Regions from separate parts of the Undibacterium sp. TJN25 genome, predicted to be linked through region 2. Evidence: predicted binding sites of a transcription regulator. Region 2 holds the regulator's gene; each other region holds the start of a gene.

Region 1 (10,768 bases), on a different contig from region 2:
CAACGCGCAGCGCATCCGCCATATCGCGGAAGAAACACGCCTGGTTTGCCCTTCCTTCGATAGCAAGCGCTTTCTGGCCAGCATGGGCGATCTTGATGCACTGTCGCTGATGGCCCGCTTGCGGCGCGTGGCGGAGAGCCTGCATGTGGCGCTGCCCGGTGATTTCCGGTCCAACGTGAAGGTTCTGCGGGCGCTGGCGCCGCGCCTGAACAGCGGCTTTGTCACCATGGCCTTGCCGGAGTATGTCGCACTGTACGGCGCAGAGGATTTTGAAACCTCGATGGACGCACTGAAATACCTGACCACCTTCGGTTCATCAGAATTCGCAGTGCGCCATTTCCTGCAGCGTGATCTTCCGCGTACGCTCGCGGTGATGCAGACCTGGGCCCATGACGACAACGAACATGTGCGCCGGCTGGCAAGTGAAGGCAGCCGGCCGCGCCTGCCATGGTCGTTCCAGATCAAGCCGCTGATGGCCGATCCAACACCGATTGCGCCCATACTCGATGCGCTCAGGGCGGACCCCAGCCTGTATGTCCGGCGTTCTGTGGCCAACAGCTTGAACGACATCACCAAGGATAATCCATCCTGGGCGCTGGACTGTATCGAGCAGTGGCCGCTCGATGACGCAGCCACCGCGTGGATAGCCAAGCATGCGCTGCGCAGCCTGATCAAAAAGGGCAATGCCCGCGCCCTGGCCGTAATCGGCGCAGGAGCAGAGGCACGCGTGATGCTCAGCGGTCTCGCCGTTTCTCCGGCGGTCATCACGCTGGGACAGACCATCGAACTTTCGTTCGATCTGTCTTCGACCGCAGGCGAAGCGCAACGCCTTGTGATCGACTACGCGATCCACTATGTCAAAAAATCCGGACGTGCCGCCGCCAAGGTGTTCAAGCTAAAGACCCTGGAGCTGGAAGCGGGAGCTGGCGCGCGGGTGCAAAAGAGGCAATCCATCGCAAACTTCACGACCCGCACCCACTATCCAGGTCGCCATGAGGTAGAGATCCTCGTCAACGGCCAGGTGCATGGCAAGACTGCGTTCGAACTGGAGGTGTGAGAGGCATTTTTTGTGATTGGCTCGGCGCTTGCATGCGCAGTATGGCCATCAAACGCCCATCAAGCAGCCAGCAAGCTTCAACCGCCCTGAGCCTTACGAGCGCTGCTGGTCGACCGGTATGGCAGTCACCGCCGTCCCATAACACAGCACCTCCGTCAAACCTGGCATCACTTCAGTGGCGTCGTAGCGCATGGCGATGATGGCGTTGGCGCCCATCTGGCGCGCATGCTTGCACATGTCTGCATAGGTTTCCGCGCGTGCCTGTTCGCACAGCTGGGTGTAGATGGTGATATTGCCGCCGAACAGGGATTGCAGGCCGCCGAAAAAATTGCCGACGATGGAGCGTGAGCGTACCGTGATGCCGCGCACGACGCCGAAGTTTTTGGTGATGGTATGGCCTGGCAGTTCCAGCGCCGTGGTGATCATCGAGTTGTGCATGCGGGCTCCTTTTGCGGTGGGGATCGGCTTATTTGGTTTTTGCGGCGTCCAGTATCTGCTGCATCTTGTCGGTGATGTCGGGCGATGCAATTTTGGTGTCTTTCAGGACCAGCATGGCAAAGTTGTCGGCAACGATTTCTTCCGGGTGGATGATGTAGCCGGTGTTCTTGCCGATCTGCTCAAAAAAGCCGCCAGCATCCTTGACGTCCACCAGCAGTGGGCCGTTGGCGTCCGTACGTGCCTGCGCGGGTTTCGTTGCGTTGCCTTTTTCCACCAGCAGCAGCTTGAAGTTCAGGTAGTCGAAAAATTCGCCGCCCTTGGCCGTATCGTAGCTAGGCTGCGTTGCATACAGGATGGGGATGGCCCAGCTGGACGTGCCGCCGGTCTTGACCTGGATACAGTAGTCGTTGCGCGGTGCGTCCGGGTTGGTCAGCTTGATGGGTTTCAGTGTGGCGGGGAAGGCCAGCTCGCCGCAGGGCTGGAAGCCGATCACGCCGTACAGCTTTTCGCGCAGCGCGGGATTGTGGCGGCTCAGCACATGGAACAGCTCATGGCTGATCAGGCGCGGCAGGCCGGTCTTTTTGTCGTCCGCCAGTTCGGCTTCCGTCAGGATAATGGCATTGCCGCGCGTATAGGCGGCGCCGCCTTCTTCCTTGCCGGTGGTCTTGATCATCAGTACCGTCTTGGGAAAGGGCAGCGACAGGGCATCCAGCCTTGGCTGTATCTTGCTGAATGAGGCCTGTACCAGCCCTTTTTCCCTGTCGCTCCATTCCTGCGCATTGTCGCTGACAAATTTCAGGTAGGTGGACTCGCTGACTTCGCTGGCGGTCTTCAGCCTGGCGGCACGATCAAAGGGGCTTTGACCCTGCACGAAATCGTCACGTGTCGTCAGCACGGTCCTGGCCTGCTGCGCCGTGGCAAAGCTGAAGACAACCGGTTCGGCGTGCGTGCCTGCGGCAAGCGAGGCCAGCAGCAAAGGAAGAAGGCGTTGAATTTTCATGATGGGGTTTCACGGTGTAAAGGATGAGCGAGTGTATCAAATAATCGGCACGCCACAATGCTTGCGTGCACCGGGTTCACAAAGGATGAAGGGTGTCAAACAACTGCGCGGGGCTCAGGGCGCCAAACTGCTGGCCGGCATGGATGCCCGGCGCGCCCAGCGCCAGCCACGCGAGCACCTGCGCCTTGCCACTGGCAACCCATCCTGGCGCGGCCAGCGTTTCGTGCAGGTCATCATATCCCACGCTGACGACCTTGCCTTCCCAGCTGCCGCGCAACTGCTCCAGCTCGGCGGCCGGCACGGCCAGGCCCAGGAAGGTGAACTGGATGAAGCCGGTCGCCAGCTCTTGCGAGCACATCAGCGGCGGCAATGCCCGCGCTTGCAGCGCCAGCCCGGTTTCTTCATGGATTTCGCGCAGGATGGTGTCTTCCAGCCCGCTGTCTCCCGGCTCGCCCGGTGACGGTGGCAGGTAAGCGCCGCCTATGGTGTGCAGGGTATTGGGCGCGGTGGCGCTTTCTGCTGAGCGGCGATGCAGCATGATTTCGCGTTTGTCGGCGCATACCAGCACGGCGCAGGCGCTGACGATGGGCGGCTTGTGCCCCTGCTCGCGCAGCGCGCAGACCGTCGCAAAATCCGCAGTGTAGACATTAAGTGATGGCGGCAATTGCCTGCACTCTGCTGCTGATGCCAGCAGCGCATGCAGCTCATTTGGCCGCTGCAGTTGTTGCAGCCGTTTGCAATGCGCGTCTCTGCCGTATGGCAGTTCCGCTGCCAGAGGCAGGGGGCCGGCGATGTGCAGCGAAGGCAGTTCGCCGGGGAAACCGAAAATTTCCACTTCAGATGCAAAACGGCTGTTCAGCAGGGCCTGGCATCTCGCTTTTTGATTCTGCATTCCGGAGGCTGGTCCATGTTGGTATGGATGAAAGTATAAGCGTCTGCTGTGTATTTTAAGGCGTTGTAAATAAAAAAAGCTCGCCTGTAGCGAGCTTGCCATGCGCCGGGGCCTAGCCCAAAGACGCTCTTAAGCAGTAGTGCTGAGCGTCGTGCCTATCAACTGGCCACTGGCGTTGACAGTGGGCGGCGGCGGAGGTGGAGGCGGCTGGTCCTGGACTTCGCTGGATTGTGACGTGGCCTTGGGCGCAGTTGTCGTCTGGGTTTGCGTGGTCTGGCTGGTCTGCTGCGTGCTGGCATTGCTTGTCGGCGTTGCCTGGCTGTTGTCCACTGGCGGCTGAGGTGGTTGGGGCGGCCGGTAGATATATTGCGGGGAGTTCGGATCGATGGGAGCCGTGGCCATGGAGTTCACCTGTGAGGTTGTGCGTCAATGTAGGGGAGGGATTTTCCAGCTTAGTGCACGGCGGAGGAGAGTTCAAGACGTTCTCTGCCTGCAATAAAGATATATGGATGAAATTTATTTGTCTTTGGGTAATTCCTGCTTTTTGAAGACAAGGTCGAACATGTCGGTATCCAGCTGTTCCAGCTTGCCATCGAGATTCTGGATGTGCGCAGTGTCGTAGTAGCTGCCGACATCTACCACTTTCTCCCTGGAAAAACCTATCAGCATGGTTCTTTTGCCGGCATCTCCCACATGCTCGCTCAGCTTGACAAAATAGCGGTCGCCACGCGCCCTGGCGATGTCATAAATGGCGTGCATGATGAACATCGATGAAGGCACGGAGGCGCCGGATACAAAGCGGATTTCCACCGTGGAGGTTTTGGCATCCCTGGAGACCTCTTCCACCCGCAGGTCCAGCGGTTTGCCCTGCCCACCCGTCTGGTGGATTTCATTCAGGATCAGCGGTGCGGGAGCTGCGCTGGCGTAACTTGCAAACACCGCAAACACTGCACATAGAATCGGGCTAGGTTGAATATATCTCATGCATGCTCTCCAATGAATTTAACTAATCATAGGTCGGTACAGCGGTTTTGGATAAAATCCCTGCATGATCCCGGAATCCGCCACCAAACGTCCCGTCTGCCGCCACTGCCTGCGCCCGCAACGCACTTGCATCTGCCTGTGGGTACGTCCTGCGGGTTCTATTGTGGATGTGCTGGTGCTGCAACACCCGATGGAGGTAGACAATGCCAAAGGCACTGCGCGCCTGCTGCACCTGAGCCTGGCCGGCAGCCGCCTGCTGGTTGGGGAGGTATTTGATGCGGAGGCCTTGCACGCGTTGCTGCATGCAGATGGCAAACAGGCTGTGCTGCTGTATCCGGATACGCCGGAGGAGAAGGCGCTGGGCATGACGCCGGCGCCGCCCTTGCCGCCTGAGGTGTTGCAAGAACCGTCGCGGCTGCGGCTGGTCGTGCTGGATGGCACCTGGCGCAAGAGCCGCAAGATGCTCTACCTGAACCCGCTGCTGCAGCAATTACCGCGCCTGCCCTTGCGCGATCCGCCGGCATCGCAATACCTGATCCGCAAGGCGCATGGCGAGCACCAGCTGTCCACGCTGGAAGCAGTGTGCCATGCGCTGGCGGAACTGGAAGGGGATGGCGGCAAGTATCAGCCGCTGCTGCAAGCCTTCGGCGGCTTTGTTGCGCAGCAGGGTGCTTATGCGAAGGCGCCGCCGGAGTTTGATAACTAAGGGTTTTCATGAGCGGCTAATCCACCGTCCGGCAAGCAAAAAGCCCCGCAGTTTGCACTGCGGGGCTTTTTGTTTTTACTGAGTGAAGCGAGGCTTCAGGCCAGTGCTGTAATCCTTGCGGAATTACATCATGCCGTCCATACCACCCATGCCGCCCATACCACCCATGCCGCCGCCCATACCGCCAGCAGCTTTGTCTTCCGGCAATTCAGCTACCAATGCATCGGTAGTCAGGATCAGGCCGGCAACAGATGCTGCATTTTGCAATGCGGAGCGTGTTACTTTAGCTGGATCCAGAACGCCCAGTTCTACCAGGTCGCCGTAAGTGCCGTTGGCAGCGTTGTAGCCGTAGTTGCCAGTGCCTTGCAACACTTGGTTCACAACGACAGATGGTTCGTCGCCAGCATTGGCAACGATCTGGCGCAGCGGTTCTTCAATAGCGCGCAGAACGATCTTGATACCGGCTTCCTGGTCAGGATTGTCGCCCTTCAGGTCTTTGACGTTAGCGCGTGCACGCAGCAGGGCAACGCCGCCGCCAGGAACAACGCCTTCTTCAACAGCAGCGCGAGTAGCGTGCAGAGCATCTTCCACGCGTGCTTTTTTCTCTTTCATTTCAACTTCAGTTGCAGCGCCAACCTTGATCACAGCAACACCGCCTGCCAGTTTGGCAACGCGTTCTTGCAGTTTTTCACGGTCGTAGTCAGAAGTTGCTTCTTCGATTTGCGCGCGGATTTGTTTAACGCGTGCTTCGATGCTGCCTGCTTCGCCTGCGCCATCGATGACGGTTGTGTTTTCTTTACCGATTTCGATGCGTTTAGCTTGACCCAGGTCTTGCAGAGTTGCTTTTTCCAGTGTCAGGCCGACTTCTTCAGCGATCACTTGGCCGCCGGTCAGGATAGCGATATCTTCCAGCATGGCTTTACGACGGTCGCCGAAGCCTGGAGCTTTGACAGCTGCAGTTTTCAGGATGCCGCGGATGTTGTTGACAACCAGGGTTGCCAGCGCTTCGCCGTCTACATCTTCAGCGATGATCAACAGTGGACGGCCGGATTTTGCAACTTGTTCCAGTACCGGCAGCAGATCACGGATGTTCGAGATTTTTTTGTCGAACAACAGGATGAACGGGTTTTCCAGGATAACGGATTGTTTTTCCGGGTTGTTGATGAAGTATGGTGACAGGTAGCCACGGTCAAACTGCATACCTTCAACGATGTCCAGTTCGTTGTTCAGGGATTTGCCGTCTTCAACAGTGATGACGCCTTCCTTGCCTACTTTGTCCATTGCCTTGGCGATGATGTCGCCGATGTCTGCGTCGGAGTTAGCGGAGATCGAACCAACTTGAGCGATTTCTTTGTTGGTTGTCGTTGGCTTGGCCAGGTTTTTCACTTCAGCGACGATGGCGATAACTGCCTTGTCAATGCCGCGTTTCAGGTCGGTTGGGTTGAAGCCCGCTGCAACGTATTTGAAACCTTCGCGAACAATCGCTTGAGCCAAAACGGTAGCAGTTGTTGTGCCGTCACCAGCGTTGTCGGAAGTGCGGGAAGCTACTTCTTTCACGAGCTGCGCGCCCATGTTTTCCAGCTTGTCTTTCAGTTCGATTTCTTTGGCAACAGAAACACCATCCTTGGTGACTGTCGGCGCGCCGAAAGAACGCTCCAGAACTACGTTACGGCCTTTAGGGCCCAGTGTTACTTTAACTGCGTTGGCGAGGATGTTCACGCCGTTTACGATCTTGGCGCGTGCGTCGTCGCCGAAAATTACTTGCTTAGCTGCCATGTTAAATCTCCAGGATACTTAAATAAGGTCAATGCAAAACTGCCCTCATGCACATCGGCGCACAAGAGCCGCAAATTATTTCTGTACGATTGCGAAAACGTCTTCTTCGCGCATAACCAGGACTTCTTTGCCGTCAACTTTGACAGCCTGGCCGGAATATTTGCCGAACAGGATCAGATCGCCAACTTTGACATCCAGAGGACGTACTTTGCCGTCGTCGAGCTGTTTGCCTGTGCCAACTGCCAAAACGCGACCTTGATCCGGTTTTTCAGCGGCTGCGCCAGGCAGAACGATACCGGATGCAGTTTTTTCTTCTTGTTCCAGACGTTCTACGATCAGGCGATCATGCAGGGGGCGAAGGTTCATACAAGCTCCTTAAATATTAGCTATTGTGTTAACAAAATGAATATATGGCTTTGTGTTGCAGCGGTGTTGCCCGATGTTTCCATCAGCGCCGCAACGTTGCCAAAGACATAGGATTTATTCTCTATTGGCTGTCCTACAGCCGCTTGGCCAAGGAAGAGGCTGTTAGCACTCTCTCCTGACGAGTGCTAATTATAGGGGCGAGGTGGGGGATTTTCAAGGACTGAAAATGAGGTAAATTAATTTTTACTTAATAATCAGAGGTTTAGTGCCGCTTGGACTTGATCTTCCGGCACCTTTGGCACGGACATACTTGCCAATAAGCACACAGAGGTTTGCGTTTTTGCTATGGGCCGGCTCAGGGCTATCAGAGTATTTCCGTCAAAGTTCAGCAAGTATGTCCCTGTCGCTCCGGCTGTCTGTTATGCGTAAGTATTGACGATGGTGCCTGCGGTATCGGTAGTGCCGCCGGTGGCGCCGGCGCCTGGGCTATTGCCGTCTGCACTGGCAGATGGCACGGTTTTACCGGTGCCGCTTAAAATTTGAATTTGTTTGACGGCGCCCTTGATGATGGAAGTTTCCTGTGATTCCCTGGTATCAGGATCCGCGGATTTTTTCTGGTTTTTTTGTTGGGCCATCAGGCGTTGCAAGGTCTCGTTCAAAAGCTCCATCTGTTGCTGCAAGAGCTTGAGCTTTGCCTTTTTCTCCAGCGAATTGTCAGTCGTATCGGTGACGATGTCCCTGATCTGTTTTTCCAATTCGACGATACTCTTCATCGTCTTGGCAATTTCGCCAGAGTAATCGGTCACGGCTTCCCCGGAAATTTGCGCAACACTGATGCCTGCGCGAAGCGAGACGCTGATATCTCCCATTATGCTTGACCCGTTTTAAAATTATTTTATTGTTGAAATAATATTATCGGCCGATCAGTCTTAAACTTTAGTGGTAGCCCGGAGAGTGCGAGCGGGCAAGTGCCAGCCGGCCATCGTGTTGAGGTCACCCAGCTCAAACAAAGTGCTGAAGAAATTCTTCCAGTGCTTTTCCTGGATTATCGATTTCCGACGAAATCGTGCTGATGCCCCACTGATCAAGGATGGCTTCCTGTACGGGGTTGGCCTGATCGACCTTGCAGATCAGGGGGTATTTCATGCTATAGTTTTTTCAATGAAGCAATACCTCTCCTCCCGCTTTGCCGCCCTCGCGCCTGCATTCAAGACCACCATCCTGTCCATATTGTCATGGGCAGCCATCAGCGCACTTGGCGCCTTGCAAACCTATAGCGACAATCTGCGCATCGGCGTGGTCAGCGATTATTTCCTGCTCTTAAGAACCTGGTTCATCGAGTATGCGATGCCGCTGATCGTTCTCAGCGCCGGCCTGAGCATTGCGCTGGAGCGCTGGCCGTCCCTGATCGCCCGCCGGCGCCGTGTGGTGCTGCTGTTTATCGGGCTGGTGGTGATATTCCAGCCGGCAGAGTGGCTGTACATCGCCTGGCTTCGCGGCTACCTCAGTATTGGCAGCATAGGTGACGTCGGGCGTTTGCTGATGAAGATGCTGCTGGTAGGCTGGTTCTCCACCACGGGCACGTTTGCCGCCATCCTGGCGATACAGTATGGGCGCCAGGCCAGGGCGCGTGAACTGGCCTGGCAGCGCAGCCAGAACGATATGCTGAACCTGCGCCTTGCGCTGGAGGAGCAACGCATGCTGGCGCTGCGCGCGCAGCTGGAGCCGCATTTTCTGTTCAATGCGCTGAACGCGATCAGCGCCCTGGTGCGCGATGGCGACAAGCCGCTGGCGCTGGGCGGCATTGGCAGGCTCAGTGATCTTTTACGGTATGCACTCTCTGCCAGCGTACGCAATACCGTTACCGTCGCAGCCGAGCTGCAGTTCGTGCGTGACTATATCGACCTGCAGCGCCTGCGCTATGGCGCACGGCTACACATTACCGTTGAAGGCGAAGATGCGCTGCTGCACGAGGTCGAATGCCCGCCGCTGCTGTTGCAGCCGCTGATCGAAAACGCGCTACGCCACGACCTGGACTGCCACGACGGCTCAAGCGACATCCTTGTCCGTTTTGTCCACCAAGGCGACAGCATGTCGATTTCCGTCTCCAACCCGGTGGGACGGCATTGCGCGCCGAACCCCGGCGCCGGCCTTGGGCTGGCGAACACGCGCGACCGCCTGAGGCTGATGCATCCGGCGGCATCATTGCATGCCGGCATGCAGGGCGACCGCTTCGTTGCCGACGTCCGCCTGCCGTTGACGGAAGAATAAACCATGCCCATACGCTACCTGATTGTCGATGACGAAGCGCTGGGTCGCGCAAACCTGCGCCTCGCCTTGCAGCAGTATTCCGACTGGGTGCTGGAAGCCGAATGCGACAGCACGGCGGCTGCCCGGGCCCTGCTGGCCGGCCGTGACATCGACGTGATTTTTCTTGACATCCAGATGCCGGCCGAATCCGGCCTGGTGCTCGCGCGTGACATGAGCCGCCAGCAGGAGCCGCCGCTCATCGTGTTTGTTACCGCTTACAGCGTGCATGCGGTCGACGCGTTTGACGTGCACGCACTCGACTATCTCCTCAAGCCGCTGGATGATGCCAGGCTGGCGCAGGCAGTGGAGCGCAGCGCGGCGATGCTTCGGCACCGTCAGCGTGGGGCCTATGGCGCCGCCCTGCGCGACTATGTCGATGCCGATAAGGCACAGCGTATTGAGCGCATCAGTGTCCGCTCGGTTGGGCACATCGAGCAGATCCGTATCAGCGACATCCATTGGATAGAATCTGCCGGTAACTACGTTGAACTGCATCTGGCAGCACGCAGCCTGCTGCACAGGATGACATTGAACCAGCTCGAAGCCTTGCTCGCCCCGGAAGAATTCCTGCGTGTGCACCGCAGTACCATCGTGCGGCGCGACCAGATCGCCAGCCTGATCAGCGGCGGTGACGGTACCTGGCGCCTCAAGCTCCGCGGCGGCGGCGAAGTTCCGGTCAGCGAGCGTTATATTGGCGTCCTGAAATCGGCGATGGGATGAAATGCCGGGTTGCTGGGATGGCTGCGCTGTTCAAGCCGGTTTTACCGCCCCTATACTTGCAGTTCTTATATGAACTGGAGTGTATTTTGATCCCGCATTTATTCCCCTTCAAGTGCCTGGCACTGGCATGCATTTCTTTGTGCTTCGCTGCGCCGGCGAGTTTCGCTGCGGCAGATCGTCCTGATCGTCCAGGCCGTCCAGACCGTTCAACTAGTGCGGATATCCGGGCCGCCGTTGACGGCGCGATCCATCCTGTGATGGCGAAGTATGGCGTACCCGGCATGGCGGTCGCCGTGACCATTAATGGCCAGACCTTGTTTTTCAATTATGGCATCGCATCGAAAGAGAGCGGCGCGGCGGTCAACGAGAATACGCTGTTCGAGCTCGGCTCCATCAGCAAGACCCTGACGGCCACGCTTGCCTGCTACGCCCAGGGCATGGGCAAGCTTTCATTCGAAGACCATCCCGGCCGCTACATGCCGCAGCTGAAAGGAAGCGCAATCGATGCGGCAAGCCTGA
Region 2 (10,768 bases):
CGCCCACCCGCCTGCCCGGCTGGCGCAACTACATTCCCTGGCCTCATCTGTCGGGGGAAGATATCCGCATCGCCAATCCGGACTGGGCAAAATCTGCACCTTACATGACGCAGATACAGCGCGTGCATTTCTCGCTGAACCCGCTTCCACTGCTGGACAAAAAAATATCCATTCCCGCACTGGAGCTGGAAGCTCCCAGCGTCGCGCTGGAGCGCCTGTCGGCAACCCAAAACAACTGGACCTTCAAGACCAGCGACACGCCGTCGGAATGGAAGCTCGCACTGGATGAAATCGTCTTCGCCAAAGGCGTTGTCAAACTGAAGGACGCCGTCAAGCATGCGGACATTACCGCCAACATCGATACGCTGGACGACAAGCAGGCTGCGGCATCCGGCAATCTCTACGGCATAGGCTGGACGCTGAGCGGCAGCCTCAACCAGGAAAAAGTCGGCGGCAACGGCAAGGCCGGCGGCGTACTGTCGCTACAAAAATTGAACTCGCCGTTTCCGCTCGAAGCGGACATGCAAATCGGCAAATCCGTCAAGGTGCAGATCAAAGGCACACTGACCAATCCCAGCGACCTGGCTGCGGTTGACATGCGGCTGCACCTGGCGGGTAGCAGCATGGCCAAGCTCTACGCCCTGACCGGCGTCGTGCTGCCGGAAACTCCGCCGTTTTCTACCGAAGGCCATCTGACCGGCCGCCCAAACCGCAGCGGCGGCAACTGGGTCTACGATAAATTTACCGGCAAGGTGGGTTCCAGCGACCTGGCGGGAACACTGGAATATACATCGCAGCAAAACGGTGCTCCGTTGGCGAGACCCCTGCTGAGCGGTGCGCTAGTATCCAGGCTGTTGCAGTTCGATGACTTGGGACCGCTGATCGGCGCGGACTCCAACGCCAGCAAGCAGAATCGGGGCGCGGCGCCGGTGCAGCCCTCTGACAAGGTGTTGCCGGTGGAGCAGTTCAATACCGAGCGCTGGGGCAGCATGGATGCCGACATCAAGTTCACCGGCAACAAGATCATTCGCAGCAAGGATCTGCCGATCGATAACCTGGTCACCAATGTCCACCTGAAAGACAGCGTCATCAGTCTGACGCCGCTGAATTTCGGCGCCGCAGGCGGCAATTTCAGCTCCAATATCAAGCTGGACGGACGCAACCAGCTGATCAAGGCGGAAATGAAGGTCAGCGCCCGTCATCTGAAACTGAAAAATCTGTTCCCGTCATTTGAAGCGATGAAGGCCAGCCTGGGTGAAATCAACGGCGATGCATCGCTGTCAGCGACCGGCAGTTCCATTGCGAGCCTGCTGGGTAATTCCAACGGTGAAGTCAAGGCGCTGATCAATCAGGGCTCCATCAGCAAGCTGCTGCTGGAGGAGATGGGGCTGAACATCGGCAATATCGTGCTGACCCAGCTGTCCGGCGACAAGCAGATCGAGATCAATTGCCTGGCCAGCGATTTTGCGGTCACCAACGGTGTAATGCAGACGCGCACCTTCGTTGTCGATACGCAGGAATCCATCACGAATGTTGACGGCCAAGTCAATCTGTCCAAGGAACAATTGGACCTGAAGATCAACCCGCATAGCAAAGGCTTGCGGTTGATCTCGCTACGCACGCCGCTATATGTGACAGGCAGTTTCAAGAATCCCAAACTGAGCCTGGACAAGGGTGTGCTGGCAATGAAGGCCGGTGGCGCGGTCGCGCTGGCAGTGCTGGCGCCGATTGCCGCGCTGGTGCCGCTGGTGACAGTAGGCCCGGGCCGCGACAGCCCCTGCGCCAGCCTGTTGGCGGAAGCCGGCAGCAAACCGGTAGCGCCACCGCCCGGTAAAACCAGGACCGACAAGCCTACCAGGAAATGAAGGGCTTTTACTGTTGTTCGGGCGCCAGTTCGTGGATGACCACCGCGGTTTCTTCCGATACATTGGCAAGCCAGCCGGCCTGCTTGATGGCACGGGTGCCGTCGCGGTAGCCTTGCTCCCAGCGCCATTCTATCGAACCGCGGGAGAAGTTGATATCCTTGGCCGCCATGTGCCAGTCCTGCCCGGCATACGGGATCCTGACGATATGCAGTGTAGTGTCACAGCCTAGCGCCGATAACAGCTGCTTGTCGGAGGCATTTTTTTGCTTGGCGGGCAGCCGCTTATACAGGTCGCGCAACGCCCGCTGCAGCTTGTGGGTTTCCAGGTAGGCATCGATATGCCGCATCGAACGCGACGCGAACATCACATCTTTTTGCCGCGTCTGCACTTCATCCAGCGTGCGCGGCTCCTCACCTTGCGCACTCCACAGGTCTACCATGAAGCACAGCGCATTTGCATGCGGCTGGCCGTTCAGCACGGTTTCCAACGGTGTATTCGAATACAGGCCGCCATCCCAGTACAACTCGCCGTCTATGCGCACCGGAGGGAACCCCGGCGGTAAGGCACCGCTGGCCAGGATATGCTCGGCGCCAAGGTCGCGCTCGCGGTTGTCGAAGCTGGCAAGTTCGCCGCACGTGACCTTCAGCGCGTTGACAGTAAGACGCATGCCGCCCTCCGCGTTCAGGTAGTCAAAATCCACCAGCTCCTTGAGTGTGCCGGCAAGTTCCTGGGTTTCGTAAAAACTGGCGGCATCCGGTTCCACCGGAAAACCGGCGGCAAACGGGCTGAACAAACGCGGAGAAAAGAAGCCCGGCACGCCGCGCATCATCGTTCCCAGTGTTGCCACCGAAATATTCGCCTTCCTGGCCTGGTCCGGGATGCTGCTGAGATCGATGCCGTCGCCATGGGATACGCGTTGCCAGAATTCTTTCAGGCGCTGCAGCCTGGTTTCCTGCGGGTTACCGGCGATCAGCGCAGCATTGATGGCGCCGATCGATGTGCCCACGACCCAGTCCGGCACCAGGTCGTTTTCATGCAGCGCCTCAAATACGCCTGCCTGATAGGCTCCCAGCGCACCGCCGCCCTGCAGCACCAGCACGATGGGATTATTGTCGGGGTTCAGCCGGTTGGCGGCGGAGGCTTTGCTTGCAAGGGATGGTTTCATCGATATCCACAATGAGAATGAGAACAGCAGCGTTCAGCCAGGGCCATGCCAAGGACCTACGCCTACTTGCCGGCCTTGGCGATCGCCAGTTGCAAGGCGTCCATGACAGTGCCGGCATTGAAAGGCTTGATGATATAGCCGCTGACGCCGTTTTGCAGCGCCGCCGTAAAAGTATCCCTGTCCTTGTTGGACGTCACCATCAGGATGATGGTCTTGGGCAGGGCTTCCTTGATTTTTTTCAGCACGTCCAGGCCGCTCACCGTGGGCATGACCACATCCAGCAGGATGATATTGGGCTGCAGCCGCAAGGCCATTTCCACGCCGCTGTCACCGTCGGTCGCTTCGCCGACGACGATATAGCCTTCGTGCCTCAGGATCACACGCAACACCTCGCGCGTCATGTCATTGTCATCCACAATCAGGACCGACATCGTTTTCTGACCTGCCATCGTAGAACCTCTCAATGTAAGGAAACCTGGTCGCGCCAACAGCGATTGAAAACATGTGCTTGCGCCGTAATACACTATGCGCACTGAATCTGCCGAGTCTGCTGAGCGAGTTAGTGGCTCAACGCATTGGACAGCAGCTTCGCCGTAATGTCGACGATAGGGATGACCCTTTCATAGGCCATCCGCGTCGGGCCTATGACGCCCAGCGTGCCAACGATCTTGCCGTTGACGCCGTAGGGCGCCGTGACGATGCTCATTTCGTCCATCGGCACCAGTTGCGATTCGCCGCCGATAAAAATCTGCACGCCAGTCGCCTTGCTGGACACGTCCAGCAACTGCATCAGGCTGGTTTTTTGCTCGAACATGTCGAACAGCTTGCGCAGCGATGTCATGTTGGACGACAGGTCGGCCACGTTAAGCAGGTTGCGCTCTCCGGAAATCACCATGTCGTCGCTATGGTCGGCCATGGCGTCGCTGCCTGCTTCCACCGCCGCCTGCATCAGCCGCGTCATGTCGTTTTGCAACTGGCGAAGTTCACCGTTGATGCGCGTGCGTGCATCCTCAAAGCTGAGACCGCCGAAATTCTGGTTCAGGTAATTGGCTGCCTGTATCAGTTGCGGAGGCGTGTAATCGGCGTCGGTCAGCAGCAGGCGGTTTTGCACTTCGCCGTTGGGCGCGACAATGACCAGCAGGATGCGCTTTTCGGACAGGCGCAGAAATTCTATCTGCCTGAATGTCGATTCATTGCGCGGCGTCATGACCACCCCGGCAAATTGCGACAGCGAAGATAATATTTGCGCCGCATTGGCGATGATCTTTTGCGGCGGATTGGACAGCAGTTTGGGCTGCAGCCGCGATTCCAGCGCGGCTTCATCGATTTCCTGCACGGTCAGCAAGGTGTCTACAAATACCCGGTAGCCGCGCGGCGTCGGCACCCGGCCGGCGGACGTGTGCGGACTGGCAACGAAGCCCATTTCTTCCAGATCGGCCATGACATTGCGTATCGTCGCCGGCGACAGTTCCAACCCGGAGATTTTTGACAAGGCGCGCGAGCCCACCGGCTGACCATCGGCTATATACCGTTCAACCAGGGCTTTTAGTAGTGTTTGGGCGCGAATATCGAGTTGCATGCAAGTATTCTATGCGAGATAAGCACATTCCCCGTAATTATAATAAATCCATCCAGCAATACCGGCACTTGCCTGCTACCAATGGATAATATACGGGCAACTATTACATGGTTAAAACGAGGTTAAAACAAAAATATCTATTATAGCCATTCAAGCAAGGCGTTTAATTCATTGATCACCGCATGCGGCCTTACGTGCGAATGAGGCACTTCATGCGGCTGTAAATGCTTGCGGTCCACCCAGACCGCCTGCATCCCCGCTCTTTGGGCTCCTTCTACGTCCAGCAACAGGTCGTCACCCACAAACACGATCTCCTCGGGCGGCAACTGCAGTGCTTCGCAGGCGGCGGCAAAGATACGCGGGTCCGGCTTGGCGCAGCCGAAGGTGTGCGCAGCAATGGACACCTTGAAATATGGCGCCAGGCCTATCGCTTTCAAGTCGGCAAAGCCGTTGGACACCGATCCCAGCACCACGCGGTCGCGCAAGCTGTCCAGCGCTGGCAGCACATCCGGGAATAGCTCCACCTTGTTGCGCGCATCGGCAAACACCGCCATTGCAAGGTCGGCCTTGGCAACATCTTCGCCATGCTCTTCGAACAGCTTCGTCAGCATCGCATGCCGTAGCGCCCACAGGTCATACTGGAAGCGCGGATTGGTGGAGATCATCGCCTTGCGATGACCGCGCATCCGCTCTATTGAATAATTACGCGCCACTTCCGGCGTATTGACACTCATCCATTGGAACAGCGTGGATTCTGCATGCTGCAGCACCGGCCCGACCGGCCATAAAGTCTCATCCAGGTCGAACAGCACGGCCTTGGCCCCCTTAATACTCATACCGACTCACTTTTCGTGACTAAATTAGCTCTAATTATGTTCTAATCTGCATCATCCATGCCATCAGTACTCGTTAATTTATGACTTCGTCGCCAAAAACCATTGCGCTGGTCGGCAAATACAATGCCGCCGGGGTCACTCATTCAATTACAGAATTGGCCAGTTTCCTGGACGAAGTCGGGCATACCGTGGTGTTTGAGGCGGAAACCGCGCAAAACATGCAACTCGAGGACGGCTTTACCATCATGTCGGCGGCAGAAATCGGCAAAAATGCCGATGCGGCCATCGTATTGGGCGGAGACGGCACCATGCTGGGCATTGCCCGCCAGCTTGCGCCCTACAATGTACCGCTGATAGGGATCAACCAGGGCCGCCTGGGCTTCATTACCGATATTCCACTGGACCGCACAATTCCCGTCATTACTGAAATGCTGGAAGGCAAATATGTGTCGGAAAAACGCAGTCTGCTGCAAGGCATCGTGATTCGCGACGGCGACCAGATTTTCAGCGGCATGGCGTTCAACGATATCGTAGTGTCGCGCGGCGCCGGCACCGGCATGGTGGAATTGCGCGTGGACGTGGATAACCACTTCATGTACAACCAGCGCTCGGACGGGCTGATCGTGTCCACGCCGACCGGCTCCACCGCCTATGCCCTGTCAGCCGGAGGCCCCCTGCTGCACCCGAGCCTGGCGGGCATCGTACTGGTGCCGATTGCGCCGCATGCGTTGTCCAACCGCCCCATCGTGCTACCAGACACCAGCGAAATTGTCATCGAGATTGCCGCCGGCCGCGATATCACCGTCAATTTCGACATGCAGTCCTTCGCCAGCCTGATGTACAAGGACAGGATCATCATCCAGCGCTCCGAGCACACGATCACTTTCCTGCATCCGCAAGGCTGGAATTATTACGATACCCTGCGCCAAAAACTGCACTGGAACGAGTATCCCTCCGTTGTCGGTCAGTAGGCTAAAATACAGGCCGCTTTCCCTTATTCCTTGTCTGACATCTTATGCTGCGCACGCTCGCCATCCGTGACTTTGTTATTGTTGACGCCATAGAGCTGGAATTCTCAGCCGGCTTTACCGTTTTCACCGGTGAAACCGGTGCAGGCAAATCCATCCTGATCGATGCACTGGCATTGGCGCTGGGCGGCCGCGGCGACGCCAGCATGGTGCGTGAAGGTGCAGGCAAGGCCGACATTTCAGCTGAGTTCTCCCAGGATGAGAACACAGCCGCCTGGCTGGCCGGCAACGATTTTGCCAGTGAAGACAATCAGCTTCTGCTGCGCCGTGTGATCGACAATGCCGGACGCTCCAAGGCCTACATCAACGGCATCACCGCCACTGCCGCGCAACTGCGCGAACTGGGCGACCTGCTGGTGGACATCCACGGCCAGCACGCGCACCAGTCGCTGCTCAAAACGGAAGCCCAGCGCGCGCTGCTGGATATGCAGGGCGGTTTCCAGGCAGATGTGCAGAAACTGGGTGCATTGCACAAGAACTGGCGCAACCTGGCGAAGCAGCGTGAGGAATTTGAGACCAATGCCAAAAACGTGCTGCTGGAAAGGGAGCGCCTGGAATGGCAAGTGCAGGAACTGGACAAGCTGCAGATACAGCCCGGCGAATGGGAAAGCATCAGCCATGAACACAGCAGGCTGGCACACGCCGCCAGCCTGCTGGAAGGCGCGCAGGAAGCGGCCGAACTGATTTCCGAGTCGGATCACCCGATGCTGTCGCAACTGTCTTCGCTGCATCAGAAACTGCTGAAACTGGTGGAGTACGATGCTGCGCTGAAACCGGTGACGGATGCACTGGATTCGGCCCGCATCAACCTGCAGGAAACCACCTATGCGCTGAATGATTACCTGGGCCGCGTGGACCTGGATCCGGCGCGCCTGCGCAGCGTGGAAAACCGGGTAGAAGCGATACACTCGACCGCACGCCGTTTCCATGTGGCGCCGGACGCGCTGCACCAGGAATTTGCCAGCCTGTCTGAACAGTTGCAGCAACTGTCGAATGCATCCGACATGGATGCATTAAAAGCGCAGGAAGAAAGTGCGCGGCAACTTTATCTGAAAGCAGCACAAAAACTCAGCAAGGCGCGCGGCACGGTCGCAAAAGACCTGGGCAAGGCGGTTACCGTCGCGATGCAGGACCTGAGCATGTCCGGCGGCAGCTTTTCCATCGCGCTGCATCCGTGCGAACCGGCCGCATCCGGCCTGGAGCAGGTAGAGTTCCTGGTCGCCGGACATGCCGGCGTGCAGGCAAGGCCGCTGGGCAAGGTCGCGTCCGGCGGTGAACTGGCCAGGATATCGCTGGCGATTTCCGTCATTACGTCCTGCGCGACAGCGACGCCTACGCTGATCTTCGATGAAGTGGACAGCGGCATAGGCGGCGGCGTTGCCGAAGTCGTCGGCCGCCTGTTGAAGCGGCTGGGACAGGACAGGCAGGTCTTGTGCGTGACCCATCTGCCGCAAGTGGCCAGCAAGGCCAACCAGCATTTCCAGGTCAGCAAGGCCAGCAGCGCCGGCAAGACCGTATCGCAGATAGATGGACTGGACAACAAGCAGCGTGTGGAAGAAATTGCCCGCATGCTGGGCGGCATAGAAATCACCGCCACCACCCGCAAGCACGCGCGGGAATTGCTGGCGTCCTAAGGCCTGTTAATAGTCCCTGGCGCCGGCAGTCCCCTGTAACACCAGCGCAGCCGGACTTCTTTGGCTGTCTGCAAACAATTGACAATAAAGAATTGCATCCATGTCCTTTCTGAAAGAACCCGAATATTCGCATGGCAGGATCGCCAAAACGGCGGTGGTGCTGATCAATCTCGGCACGCCCGATGCGCCGACCACGGCCGCTGTCAGGCGCTACCTGAAAGAGTTTCTATGGGATCCGCGCGTGGTGGAAATACCGCGCGCGCTATGGTGGCTGATCCTGAATTGCATCATCCTTCCTTTCCGTTCCAGCAAATCGGCTGCCAAATATGCATCGATATGGGCGCGTGAAGGTTCGCCGCTGAAAATCCATACCGAAAAGCAGGCGCTGCTGCTGAAAGGCTATCTGGGAGAACGCGGCCATGAAGTGCATGTCGCCTATGCGATGCGGTACGGCTCCCCTTCCATCCCGTCGGTGCTTGCAAAGCTGAAGGCAGACGGCTATGAACGCATCATGGTCTTGCCGGCCTACCCGCAATATTCCGGCTCTACGACTGCGTCCAATTTCGACACCGTTTTCCGTTACTACCAGCAGGTCAGGAACGTCCCGGAGCTGCGCCTGGTCAGGGGCTACCACGACCACGAGGCCTATATCGATGCGCTGAAAACCTCGATACTGGACTACTGGCAATCCAACGGCAGGCCGGAAAAACTGGTTATGAGCTTCCACGGCCTGCCCAAGGCTTTCCTGATGCGCGGCGATCCCTATCATTGCGAATGCTATAAAACCGCGCGCCTGCTGGCGGAACAACTGGGCCTGAACAAAGACCAGTACATCGTCAGCTTCCAGTCCCGCCTGGGTCGCGCGGAATGGCTGCAGCCCTATACTGCGCCTACCGTGAAGGCGCTGGCCAAACAGGGCGTGAAACGCGTGGACGTGGTCTGCCCCGGCTTCATCGCCGACTGCCTGGAAACACTGGAAGAAATCGCAATGGAAGTACGCCAGGACTTCCTGGTCGCGGGCGGCAAGGAATTCCACTACATTCCCTGCCTGAATGAAAACCCGGCATGGATGCGCGGCATGGCGGAAATCGCCGAACAGCACCTGATAGGCTGGCCGACCATGATGACCGGCAGCCTGCGCGAAAAACAAAAGCAGGACGCGCTGATCAGCCGTTCGGAATCCAAACGCATTGGGGCCGAGCAGTGACAACGGCACAGAAGACCTTCGTGGTCGGCGACATCCAGGGCTGCTGCGACCAGCTGGACCAGCTGCACCGGGAGATCACGTCTAGGCATCCCGATGCCAGGCTGCTGTTTGCCGGGGACCTCGTCAACCGAGGTCCCCGTTCGCTGGCCACGCTGCGTTTCGTACACCGGCTGGCGCAGCACCAACAAGCCGATACCGTACTCGGCAACCACGACCTGCACCTACTGGCAATCGCCAACGGCTTGCGCAAGATACACCGCAGCGACACGCTCAACGACATCCTGCAGGCGCCGGACAAGGACACCCTGCTGGATTGGCTACGGCACCGCCCGCTGGCATTGCATACGGAAGGACATTTGCTGGTGCACGCCGGTGTGTTTCCGCAATGGACGCTGGCACAGGCACTCGATCTGGCGCAGGAAGTGCAAGACATATTGCGAGGTCCCAACTGGCTGGATCTGCTGCAGCAGATGTACGGCAACACGCCCGCCCAATGGAGCAACAGCCTGCGCGGCCCCGACCGCTGGCGCTGCATCATCAATGCGTTTACCCGCATGCGCTTTTGCAATGCGGATGGCGTCATGGATTTCGACAGCAAGGACGGCATCGCCGACATCCCGAAAGGTTTCCTGCCGTGGTTCGATGTACCGGGCCGGCAGACCGCCACAACGCCGATCGCGTTTGGCCACTGGTCTACCTTAGGCCTGATCATGCGGCCCAATCTGCTGAGCCTGGATACAGGCTGCATCTGGGGAGGCCAACTGACTGCGGTTGCACTGGATGACAGGGAACTCGTACAGGTAGAGTGTCCGCAACAGATGCGGCCGGGGGAATGAGCTTATCCTCGCAGCGTCTACCAAGCTTTTGACTGCTTCAGCTTCTGCACAATAAACATCATATTTCAAGATTGTTGGCCGAGCGAGTAGCTTGACGGCTTTTATCGGTTTTGCTCCATCTCCAACATTTGAAGAAATACATCCCTTAAAGCAAAACCAGCCTGATGTGGCTGTCGAGCTTGTTTTTGAAGTTAAATCCGCTGGGGATACTGCATTTTGTTGTGCACAAAATGTGATGACGCCAGGCTAGCGTCATCACCCGTAGAGCAAGTCTGCGGTCGCCTTTCTTTGCTTACCTTCTTTGGCGAAGCAAAGAAAGCTAAGTAGCTACCAGGCTACCCCCGGCCAGCAATCTGGAAGTCAAGCCGCCCGTCATCGGGGCCGCAAAGCGAAGTACTGATGCGAAGATCAGTCAATCGCCATCCCCAAACCTCGTGCCACAGCAGCCCGCGCCACCAAGGCTACATCCCGGCGGTGTGCGCCATCCGTGGCAATCTGCGGCATCCGCACCAGCTCCGCGTGCATGCCGCCTGCCCTCAATATTACCGCCATGCTTTCCACGAAAGTCATGTCTCCAATGAAGTCGGCTGCCGGATGCAGTGCGCCACTGCCATCTAC
Region 3 (10,768 bases), on a different contig from region 2:
TGCAGTTTGCCGTAGGCGATATTCCTGCAGCTTCGTCGATCACGCTGACCTATCGCGCCAGGGTGGCGGTAGGCGCCCAGCAGGGCGACGGTATCAACCGCGCGCAGGCAGTGTCAGGCAATGCCAGTTCCGGCGAAGCGCGCTGGAAAGTGCGCGTCACCGGCGGCGTGTTCACCGATGATGCCTGCATCCTCGGCAAGATCTTCGTCGACTGCAACGGCAACCATATCCAGGACAAGGAAGAGCTGGGCATTCCCGGCGTGCGCCTGTACATGGAAGACGGTACATCGCTGATATCCGATTCCGAAGGCAAGTACAGCATCTGCGGCGTATCGCCCCGCACCCACGTGCTCAAGGTCGACAAGCTGACTCTGCCGCGCGGCAGCCGCCTGACAACCAGCAGCAGCCGCAATGCCGGCGACGCCAACAGCCTGTTCGTGGATCTGCAGAACGGCGAACTGCATCGCGCCGATTTCATCGAAGGCAGCTGTTCCAACACCGTGCTGGAACAGGTGAAGGCGCGCCGCGGCCAGGGCGAAGTCAGCGTGCCGCAGACCGAGAAAAAACAAACCCCGGGCCTGCGCTTTGAAAGCAAGGGCAGGATGGCGCCGCAAGAAGCGACCGATTCCGCCAACCAGCAAGCGGTCAAGCCCCGGTATGCGGTGCCGCCGGACGGGCCGCCGCTACCCGAGCCGATAAGGCGATCCGAGCATGAACAGGATGTCCCAACACCGTTGTTACCTATGTTGTTACCCGCTAGTCAGGCACAGGGAGGCGCACATGTCGGCAAATAAACGCAGCGCACACCCGGTGCGCCCAGGCAGCCTGCCGTCTGTCCGCAGGCCGGCAGGCAACAAACAAAAGGGAAAACAGCTGGCGGCACGCTGCAGCATGCTTACGCTGGCGCTTGCTTGCGCCTATCCGCAGATGGCAGCAATGGCGCAGGAGGCGTCCACGTCCTACACCGGCATAGCCGGTGACAGCCGGGGCCTCAACCCGGCATCGAATATGGTGCCCGCAGGGCGGCCGGAAGTATTCCGCCAGACAATAGGCGCAACGGACTATTCCGCCAATGCGCAGGTGGCGAAAATCATTGTTGAACTGGACCGCGACGGCATCCCCGCCGATGGCCAGACACCGGTGAAATTCACCATACGCCTGCTGGGCCGCGACGGCAAGCCGGTGCAGGGCAGCAGTTTTGCGACGATAGAAAACACCGGTGGCCGCATCCAGCTGCCCAAGGCCAGGACCGATGAACTCGGTCCCGGCAGGCGCGACCTGGACAAGGCAACGCCGGGCACGCAGCTAAAGGTGGAAAACGGCGTTGCCGAATTCTCGCTGATCGCACCGGCCGAACCGATGGACGTGCGGGTGCGCATCACCGCCGGCGCCGAGGAAGCCACAGGCAGCATCAGCTTCCTGCCTGAGTTGCGCGAGATGGTCGCGGTGGGCCTGGTGGAAGGCATCATCAACCTGAACAATATCGCCACGTCGCAACTGGCGCAGACGCGCAACAGCGACGTCTTCGAGCAGGAAATCCGCGACTTCAGCCGCAGCTTCTCCAATGGCAAGGGCAGCTACGCCTACCGTACCGCGTTCTTCCTGAAAGGCATGGTCAAGGGCGAATACCTGCTGACGGCAGCCTACGATTCCGACAAGCAGACGCAGACCAACCTGATGCGGGACATCCAGCCCGACCAGTTCTATCCGGTGTATGGCGACAGCTCGGTCAAGGGTTTCGATGCGCGTTCCGTCGCCAAGCTGTACGTGCGTGTGGACAAGGATAAAAACTACCTGCTGTTCGGCGACTACGATACTGGCGCCGGGTTTGCGCAGATGACGGGCGGCGGCAGCACCGCCAGCCTGGCCATGCGCCAGCTCGGCAATTACAGCCGCACGGTCAACGGCCTGCGCCTGCACGGCGAAAACAGCAACTACGTCGCCAACCTGTTCGCCAGCAAGGACAGCCTGAAACAGGTCGTCGAGGAATTCGCCGGGCGCGGCGTATCCGGTCCGTATTCGGTGTCCAATAACAGCGGCGTGACCAACAGCGAAAAAGTGGAAGTGCTCGTGCGTAACCGCAACCAGCCCTCGCAGATCATCAGCTCCACGCCGATGACGCGCTTTGTCGATTATTCGTTTGACCCGTTCTCCGGCCAGGTATTGTTCACGCAGCCTATTCCGGCCGCCGATGCCAACCTGAACCCGGTATCGGTGCGCATTACCTATGAAGTGGACCAGGGTGGCGAACAATTCTGGCTGGTCGGCGCAGACGGCCAGGTCAAGCTGAGCAAGAATGTCGAAGTCGGCGGTTCCTATGTGAAAGATGAAAATCCGCTTGCGCCTTACCTGCTGAACAGCGCCAACCTCGGCATACGGCTGAGCGACCACACGCTGCTGGTGCTGGAAGCGGCGCATACCACCAGCACCGTCAATACCGGCACCGGCGTCAACAGCTATACCACGCCTGCACTGGCCAACCGCGTCGGCGAAGTCAGCGGCAATGCCATGCGTGCCGATCTGCACCACCAGGGTGAAACCTGGGACCTGCGCGCCTTTGTGGCCAAGAGCGATGCCGAGTTCAACAACCCGGCAGCGTCGTTCAACGGCGGCCGCGTGGAAGGCGGCCTCAAGGTCAATGCGGACGTCACTGATAGCGTGAAAGCCTATGGCGAACTGCTGCATTCCGAGGACAAGATTGCCGATGGCAAGCGCGACGGCGCGCAAGTCGGCGTACAGCTGAAAGCCACCGACAAGCTGACAGTGGATGTCAGCGTGCGCAAGTCGCGTGAAGAGCGTAGCCAGAACGGTGCCGACATCACAACGCCGACGCCGATCACTGCGCCGCTCGGCAACGGCGTGGGCACCGATTCCATCGTCAGCAATGGCGGCGGCGGTTTCTTCGGCAACGGCAGCGACGCCATCAATCCAACCACCGGCACCTCGGTGTTGAACGGGAATTCAGCCTTCCCGGTCAGCGGCGGCACGATATTGCCGGGCTCGCTGGACAGCACCTCCGTCAGCCTGGGCGCCAGCTACAAGCTGACCGACAAGCTGACTGTGCGCGGCGTTGCCGAAAACAGCATAGAAGGCGACCGTTACCGCCGCGTGGCAGTGGGCGCGGATTACCAGCTGGCAGAGCGTACGCGGCTGTACGGGCGCTATGAAACCAATAGCGGCCTGGCATCGCTGTATTCGCTGAATCCGGATGTGCGCAGCAATGTGTTCGTGGCCGGCGTCGATACCAGCTATATGAAGGGCGGCCAGGTGTTTTCCGAATACCGCATGCGCGATGCGGTCGAGGCGCGCGACCTGCAGGCGGCATCCGGTATCCGCAATGTATGGGATATCGACGAAGGCCTGCGTGCGTCCACCAGCGCCGAAAGGCTGACGGTATTTGCCGGCTCCGGTGCGCAGGCGACTGCGCTGACCGGCGGCATCGACTACTCTGCCAATCCGCTGTGGCGCGCATCGGCCAGGCTGGAATGGCGGCGTACCGACGACAGCCTGGGCGCAGCCGGTTTCGACACCTACCTGTCGACAATTACGCTGGCACGCAAGCTGAACCGCGACTGGACCATGCTGGGCCGTAACTACCTGCTGTACACCGACAACAAGGACAAGGGCGACATCATCCAGGACCGTTTCCAGGTGGGCGCCGCCTATCGCGACAACGACACCAACCTGGTCAATGCGCTTGCCAAGTATGAGTACGTGATCGAGCAGGATGACAGCATAGACCCGCGCAGCATGCGCAAGACGCACATCCTGTCCGCGCATGCCGATTATCACCCGAGCCGCCCATGGTGGTTTACCGGGCGGGTTGCCGGCAAATATGTGAAGGAAGATATCAGTGCGGTGCGCGACAGCTATACGGCCATGCTGATGGGCGGACGATTTACCTACGACATCAGCGAACGCTGGGATCTGGGCGCCTCTACCAGCGTGCTGTACAGCCCGCAGGGCGCGGCACGCCAGTGGGCGCAGGGAGTCGAAGCCGGCTATCAGGTGCAGACCAACCTGTGGGTATCGGCAGGCTTCAACTGGAGCGGTTTCTACGACCGCGACCTGACAGCCTCCGACTACACCACGCGCGGCGTCTACCTGAGGCTGCGCTGGAAGTTTGACGAAGACCTGTTCCGCGGGAAAAATCCGGACGTGAACCGGGCGCTGGACCGCTAGCCGCCGTGCTGAGGCAATATCGAGGCAAGATGGAAACAAGATTCAACCAAGAGTCACAAAAAAGTCACTGAAAAGAGGCAATGATGAAATTGAAATTACCTACCTTCCGTAAGGCTGGCGGCGCTGCGGTTACTCTCGCTGCAGCCGTGGTTGCGCTGTTGGCGCAGGGTACCGCAGGTGCGCAGACGCTGAATCCGCAGCAGGACAGGATCAGCGACGAAGCGATCCACGCCGATTACCAGACCTATGAGGCAACCCAGGGCAGGATCAGGGCGTTGAACGACGGTGGCCGCCGCATCGCCGATTACCACCTGTCCAAAGCCCAGTGCTGGCTGAACGTGTCCTTCCACGAATATACGCGTAACGACCGCAGCGCCTTCCCTCAGGAAGCGCTGGATGAATCGGCCAAGCTGATCCGGCTGATGGAAGCCAAGGCCAGCCCTCTGCCTATGGATACGCCGCTGGTCAACAATGCAGAGCGCCTGCGCCCGGACCTGTGGGACAAGGCACTGAAACTGCAAAGCCATCCAGGTTTCCAGTGCGTACAGCAGCGCGTCGCCTGCGGCGAGGTCGAGCTGGTGCATGCCGGCAATGAGAGCCGCCAGCAAGGCTGGCGTCATGCCAAGCCCTATGTGCAGATTGCCGAAGACCAGATCAGTGCTGCCGAAATCGAGGCTGATGCCTGCGTACCCAAGCCGGCAGTCGCTACGGCGCCCACGCCCGCGCCGCAAGTCGTTGCCCAAGCCGCCAAGCCTGTGCATCTGATCGCCAACCTATTGTTCCAGCATGATAAATTCGCCAAAGACAAGATACTGCCGGCGACACTGGCGCAACTCGATGAAACACTGGCAAAAGTCAGGCGTGAAGGAGTACAACTGACCGAAGTGAAACTAACAGGCTTTGCCGACCGCACGGGCAAGCCAGCCTACAATGCTGCGCTGGCAGCGAAGCGCTCCGCCACTATCAAGAATTATCTGATAGAGCAGGGCATCCCCGCAGGCATCCTGCGCGTCGATTCCAAAGGTGATGCCAACCAGCTTGAGCCCTGCCGCGACAAGTTCCAGGCGCTGGCCGAAGAGCTGCAATGCCTCACACCAAACCGCCGCGTAGAAGTGGAATTCAGTTGGGCAGGAAAATAAATAGTTTTACCTGACAAGCCGCGCCGAGAAATCAGCGCGGTTTTTTTATGTCTGAAGATGTTCAGCCTGTGTCCAGCCACTCAACCGATGACTATCGCCATAGAAAATCCGTCATAGCCCTTGCTGCCCACGGTCTGCAGCGCTGTTGCGGATAGGCGTGGGTGCCCTGCCATCAGATCGAAGAAGCTGCGCACGCCGATTACATTGCTGTCCGTGCTGGCGGCATCGCTCACTGCGCCGTTACGCACTACGTTGTCGCCGATGATGACAGTACCTGGCCGCGCCAGGCGGAGCGACCATTCCAGGTACAGTGGATTGCTGGGTTTGTCCGCGTCAATAAAAACAAAGTCAAACGGCGCGATGCCCTCTAGTTCCAACTGGGGCAGGGTATCCGCCGCCTTGCCGATACGGATATCCACCCGGTGCGCTAGCCCCGCGCGCTCTATATTACGGCGCGCTACTTCCGCATGCGCCGCGTTGGCTTCCAGCGTCACCACGCGCCCGCCTTCTGGCAGCGCGCGGGCCAGCCATATCGTGCTGTAACCACCCAGCGTGCCAAACTCCAGTATGGTTTTCGCTCCTTGCATCTGTACCAGTAAATGCAGGAACTTACCTTGGTTGGGCGCGACATTATGTGGCGGCAAGCCAGCGGTATCGCTGTCGCGCAGTGCCTGCTCCAGTGCGCTGTCGGTTTGCACCAGGCGCTCGCAAAAATAGGCATCCACGTCAGTCCATGTTTCCTGGCTCATCATTTATTCCTCAGGGGGGTGTAGGCAAAAAAAAACCTCCGGGAATTGCTTCCGGGAGGATTTTTGTGTCTGCCTTGGTCAGGCTGGTATTTTGCAAAATCAATCAAGCAAAATTAGCCAGTGCGCCTTTCATCTTCTTCAATGCCGCGCTTTCGATCTGGCGGATGCGTTCGGCAGAGACGCCGTATTCGCTGGCCAGCTCATGCAGGGTTGCGCCTGAGCCGTCATCATTTTTCAACCAACGCTCTTCCACGATACGGCGCGAGCGTGGGTCCAGCTTGGACAACGCAGTTGCCAGGCCTTCAGTCTGCAGACGGTCGTAAGCCTGCGCTTCCAGCATGCGCGTAGGTTCTTCCGCTTCCGTTTTCAGGTAGGCGATAGGCGCGAATTTTTCATCATCGTCGTCGGTCGGTGCATCCAGGGCCACATCGCGGCCGGACAGACGCATTTCCATTTCGATGACTTCTTCACGCTTTACATTGAGTTCCTTGGCAAGCGAATCTACTTGCTTCGGAGACATCGCATCCAGGCCTTCCTTATGGCTACGCAGGTTGAAGAACAGCTTGCGCTGTGCCTTCGTTGTCGCAACCTTAACCAGACGCCAGTTTTTCAGGATGTACTCATGCATCTCCGCCTTGATCCAATGCATGGCATAGGACACCAGGCGCACGCCCTGGTCAGGGTCGAAACGCTTCACGGCTTTCATCAGGCCGATATTGCCTTCCTGGATCAAATCTGCATGCGGCAGGCCATAACCCAGGTAACCGCGGGCGATGGACACCACCAGGCGCAGATGCGATAGAACCAGCTGCTGCGCAGCATTCAAATCATTGTTTTGGCTGAGTTTTTTAGCCAGATCAATCTCTTGCTCATGGGTCAACATAGGCAGGCGATTGACAGCGGAAATATAGGCATCGATATTACCGAGCGTCCCGGTAAAACCAAGTGCCAGCGCTGTACTATCCGAAGATTGCATCACGGGGTGTGTTGCTGAATTAGTCATTCTTCCTCCTCATTGCCGCCGGTGAAAAACAGCTTGGTTTAATTACCAAACCGTAACCGACCATTTCTAGCCACTATATTAGCACTCTCTCGGTTTGAGTGCTAATACTCCAAATTCATATGCTAACAATGGATAAATTACTATCAATTTCCAGTAATCAATTTGGATTTGCTATACAACTTAGAGTGAAGAAATGGCGGAAAGTTGCATCTACGGGTGAATATTAAGGCGAAATTGTAGGACACGCGGTGCGCTAAGCCACGTACCGGCACATATTGGGTGCTCCGGCGGAAATATCAATACTTGCGCAGACGCGCGTTAGTTTGTCAGCTTGCGCGAGACAGTTGGCGCCGCACCGAGAGAAAAGCGCCGCACAGGCCAAGGGCCGTGCTCACCGCCAGCAAGGCTGCGCTGGGCAATATTCCCAGCGGCACCAGGTGGAATTCGGACGCATACAGCTTGGCGAATTCGGCAATCGCCTGGTTCAGCGGCTGTAGCGAAACCGCGATCAGCCCCATCGCCGCGCCGCCGGCCAGCAGGCCCAGCAGTGCGCCGGTATAGTAATAAGGGCGGTGGATAAAGCTATTGGTCGCGCCCAGCATCTTGGCCACGGTGATTTCCGCCTGGTGCGAGATCACCTGCAGCCGTGTGGCATTAAACACCACCACCACCACCACGACCGCCAAAGTTGCCGCCAGGAACAGCAACGATAGTTGCAGCACCTGCACCAGCGCTGCCAGCCGCTTGACCCAGGCCGAATCCACCTGCACCACATCCACGTCCGGCAATGTCTTCAATTGCTGCGCCAGCGCATCGACCCTGGCGGCGTCCGCGTTGGACAAGGACACCACGTAGGCATCCGGCAAGGGGTTGCCGCCCAGCGTGGACAGCACTTCGGCCAGGCTGGAGGTTTCTTCTATCGCCGCCAGCGCCTTGTCCTTGGTCACAAAGTTCACGCGCGCGCTGACATTGGCATCTTTCAGCATTTTTTTCAGAGGTACAGACAATGCAGTCGCGGTCGCGCGCGGCGTTGCCGGCAGCATGAAGATGCTGATTTCCGGCTCTATCGACAGCTGCGACGACACCGGACGCACGTTCTCTATCAGGGTGAGGCCGGCAATCGGCAACGCCAGGGCGATGGCGACCACCAGCACATTGAACAGGAAGTTGCCGGGGCTCACACGCAGGTGCGACCACGCGCTTTTCAATGCAAAACTGTGCTGACGGAACCAGACTCTCATCGTTTCAACCCCATATCGATTTTTATTATGTACGTGGCACGTTCTCAGGCGGCGATGGCGGAATGCCAGGAATCGGTGACCACGCCGTTGCTGAGGTAGATCACGCGGCTGGCTTTGTCCAGGAACTGTTCGTCATGGCTGGAGATGATGCAGGTGACGCCCGCGCTCTGGAAAGCCTTCAGCGCGCCCAGCACCTTGTTGGCATTGTCGCGGTCCAGGTAAGCGGTAGGTTCATCCGCCAGGATGATCTGTGGCCGGTTGACAATCGCGCGGGCAATTGCCACGCGCTGCTGCTCGCCGCCGGACAAAGCCTGCGGCAGCGCATTTGCCTTGTCTGCCAGGCTGACCTTTTCCAGTGCGGCACGCGCACGGCTTTCCGCTTCGCCGGCGGATGCGCCGGTGACGACCAGCGGCAGCATCACATTGGCCAGCACGCTGCGATCCAGCAGCAGCTTCTGTTCCTGCAAAATCAGGCCGAGCTTGCGCCGCAGGTAGGGCAGGCTGCCGCTTTTGAGCTTGCCGATGTCCTGCCCGTTCACGCTGACGGTGCCGCTGCTGGGTTTCTCCACGCCGGCGATCATTTTCAGCAGCGTCGATTTACCGGCGCCGGAAGGGCCGGCCAGGAAGATCAGTTCGCCTGCCGCGATGGACAGCGACACATCGCGCAATGCATACACATCGCGCGAATATTCCTTGGACACGTTGCGAAATTCGATCATGGGCTAGTGGAATCCATTCAGGGCGAAGCGATAAGTGTTAATTCAACAGGGCGTCGACGAATTCTTGCGCATTAAAGGGCTGCAAATCTTCTATCTGCTCGCCGATGCCGATGAAATATACCGGCACAGGACGGGTTTTGGCAATCGCCGCCAGCACGCCGCCCTTGGCGGTGCCGTCCAGCTTGGTGATGACCAGGCCGGTCAGGCCCAGCGCATCGTCAAAGGCCTTGACCTGTGTGAGCGCATTCTGGCCGGTATTGCCGTCGATGATCAGCAGCACTTCATGCGGCGCGCTGTCCATGCCCTTGGCGATGACGCGCTTGATCTTTTTCAGCTCTTCCATCAGGTGCAGCTGGGTAGGCAGGCGGCCTGCAGTATCGATCATCACTACATCGGTGCCGCGCGCCTTGGCAGACGCCACCGCATCAAACGCCACGGCGGCCGGGTCGCCGGATTCCTGGGCGATCACCGTCACATTATTGCGCTCGCCCCAGATTGTCAGCTGCTCGCGGGCGGCGGCGCGGAAGGTATCGCCGGCCGCCAGCACGACGGACTGTTTGTGGGTTTGCAAGTGCTTGGCCAGCTTGCCTATGGTGGTTGTCTTGCCGGCGCCGTTGACGCCTGTAATCATCATCACCAGAGGCTGGTAGCGGCCCAGTTCCAGTGGCTTTTGCAAAGGCGTCAGCAGGTCCAGCAGCAATGCTTTCAGCGCAGTCTTGACCTGTTCGGCTTCGGTCAATTTCTCTTCCTTGACCTTCCTCTTCAGCGAATCCAGCAGGAATTGCGTTGCTTCCACGCCCGCGTCCGACATCAGCAGTGCTGATTCCAGTTCTTCATACAGGTCGTCGTCAATCCGGGCGCCGACAAACAGCGTCGTCAGCGTGGAAGAGGTCTTGGACAGGCCGGCTTTCAACCGCGACAGCCATGAACGCTTCTGTTCAGGGGCGGGGGCTTCCGGTGTGACAACAGGTTCTTCCACCACAATAGCCGCCGGTACGGCTGCGGCAGGCTGCGGCACGGGCTCTGTGTGCGGGGCGGATGGCGCCTGAGGGTGCGCTGGCGGCACCGGCTGTGCAGGTTGTGCCTGTTGTGCCGGTTGTGCCTGTGGCGCTGGCGCCGGTTCTTCTTTGGGTTTTTTCTTGAAAAAGCTAAACATCGAATAGGGGGGCGATTGCGGTTGGTGGGCAGTTTTTGCCAGCATCAATGCCTGCAAAAAGCTACAATGCCTAGCATTCTAACAGAGCGCGGTACTCCCCCAAACCGGCGCCAGGCTTTTAGTAGTAAATTTGCATTGTCCGCGCATCCATCGCATCAACTTTATTTCCAAGATCGTCCATACATGAACGCAGTAGCAAAAAAACGGCACCCCAATCCGACCACACGCGCCCCGCACCAGGTGCGCATCATAGGCGGCCAATGGAAGCGTACCCCGCTGGCTGTGGTGGAGGCCGAAGGCCTGCGCCCCACGCCCGACCGCGTGCGTGAAACCGTGTTCAACTGGCTGGGTCACCTGCTGGACGGCTCCTGGGCGCAACTGAACTGCCTGGACCTGTTTGCCGGCAGCGGCGCGCTCGGCTTTGAAGCCGCCAGCCGCGGCATGGGCAGCGTGACGATGGTGGAATACCACACGCCGGCCTTCCGCCAGCTGGACGCCGTCAAGCAAAAGCTGCAAGCCGTCCAGGTAACGCTGCTGCGCGCCGATGCGCTGACCGTGGTGCAGGCCATGGCCGGGCGC

What was found. Region 2 encodes HrcA, which represses chaperone genes, less so after heat shock. Its sites were predicted from a motif close to TTAGCACTCNNNNNNNNNGAGTGCTAA; they were not measured.
Region 1: a site for HrcA is predicted at 7,382-7,408, ahead of groES (co-chaperone GroES). Genes of this name have one in related genera too.
Region 3: a site for HrcA is predicted at 7,152-7,178, ahead of rpoH (RNA polymerase sigma factor RpoH). Genes of this name have one in related genera too.

The regions. Positions count from the first base shown of each region.
Region 1 covers NZ_JBMPPM010000006.1:84,752-95,519, forward strand. Annotated here, with positions in the region: gene ACO0LO_RS15975 (DNA alkylation repair protein) at 1-1,057, shown strand, start outside; gene ACO0LO_RS15980 (YbjQ family protein) at 1,151-1,495, opposite strand; gene ACO0LO_RS15985 (hypothetical protein) at 1,524-2,495, opposite strand; gene ACO0LO_RS15990 (NUDIX domain-containing protein) at 2,572-3,387, opposite strand; gene ACO0LO_RS15995 (hypothetical protein) at 3,517-3,789, opposite strand; gene ACO0LO_RS16000 (hypothetical protein) at 3,904-4,371, opposite strand; gene ACO0LO_RS16005 (tRNA-uridine aminocarboxypropyltransferase) at 4,436-5,077, shown strand; gene groL (chaperonin GroEL) at 5,201-6,853, opposite strand; gene groES (co-chaperone GroES) at 6,929-7,219, opposite strand; gene ACO0LO_RS16020 (hypothetical protein) at 7,639-8,025, opposite strand; gene ACO0LO_RS16025 (hypothetical protein) at 8,222-8,365, opposite strand; gene ACO0LO_RS16030 (sensor histidine kinase) at 8,381-9,490, shown strand; gene ACO0LO_RS16035 (LytR/AlgR family response regulator transcription factor) at 9,494-10,249, shown strand; gene ampC (class C beta-lactamase) at 10,336-10,768, shown strand, end outside.
Region 2 covers NZ_JBMPPM010000004.1:319,860-330,627, forward strand. Annotated here, with positions in the region: gene ACO0LO_RS11625 (AsmA family protein) at 1-1,865, shown strand, start outside; gene ACO0LO_RS11630 (patatin-like phospholipase family protein) at 1,873-3,030, opposite strand; gene ACO0LO_RS11635 (response regulator) at 3,093-3,479, opposite strand; gene hrcA (heat-inducible transcriptional repressor HrcA) at 3,590-4,609, opposite strand; gene ACO0LO_RS11645 (HAD family hydrolase) at 4,750-5,445, opposite strand; gene ACO0LO_RS11650 (NAD kinase) at 5,526-6,416, shown strand; gene recN (DNA repair protein RecN) at 6,461-8,107, shown strand; gene hemH (ferrochelatase) at 8,208-9,314, shown strand; gene ACO0LO_RS11665 (symmetrical bis(5'-nucleosyl)-tetraphosphatase) at 9,311-10,150, shown strand; gene ACO0LO_RS11670 (lysophospholipid acyltransferase family protein) at 10,559-10,768, opposite strand, start outside.
Region 3 covers NZ_JBMPPM010000011.1:165,186-175,953, forward strand. Annotated here, with positions in the region: gene ACO0LO_RS23930 (SdrD B-like domain-containing protein) at 1-794, shown strand, start outside; gene ACO0LO_RS23935 (hypothetical protein) at 781-4,182, shown strand; gene ACO0LO_RS23940 (OmpA family protein) at 4,263-5,321, shown strand; gene ACO0LO_RS23945 (O-methyltransferase) at 5,402-6,070, opposite strand; gene rpoH (RNA polymerase sigma factor RpoH) at 6,174-7,073, opposite strand; gene ACO0LO_RS23955 (cell division protein FtsX) at 7,400-8,314, opposite strand; gene ACO0LO_RS23960 (cell division ATP-binding protein FtsE) at 8,359-9,033, opposite strand; gene ftsY (signal recognition particle-docking protein FtsY) at 9,071-10,189, opposite strand; gene rsmD (16S rRNA (guanine(966)-N(2))-methyltransferase RsmD) at 10,373-10,768, shown strand, end outside.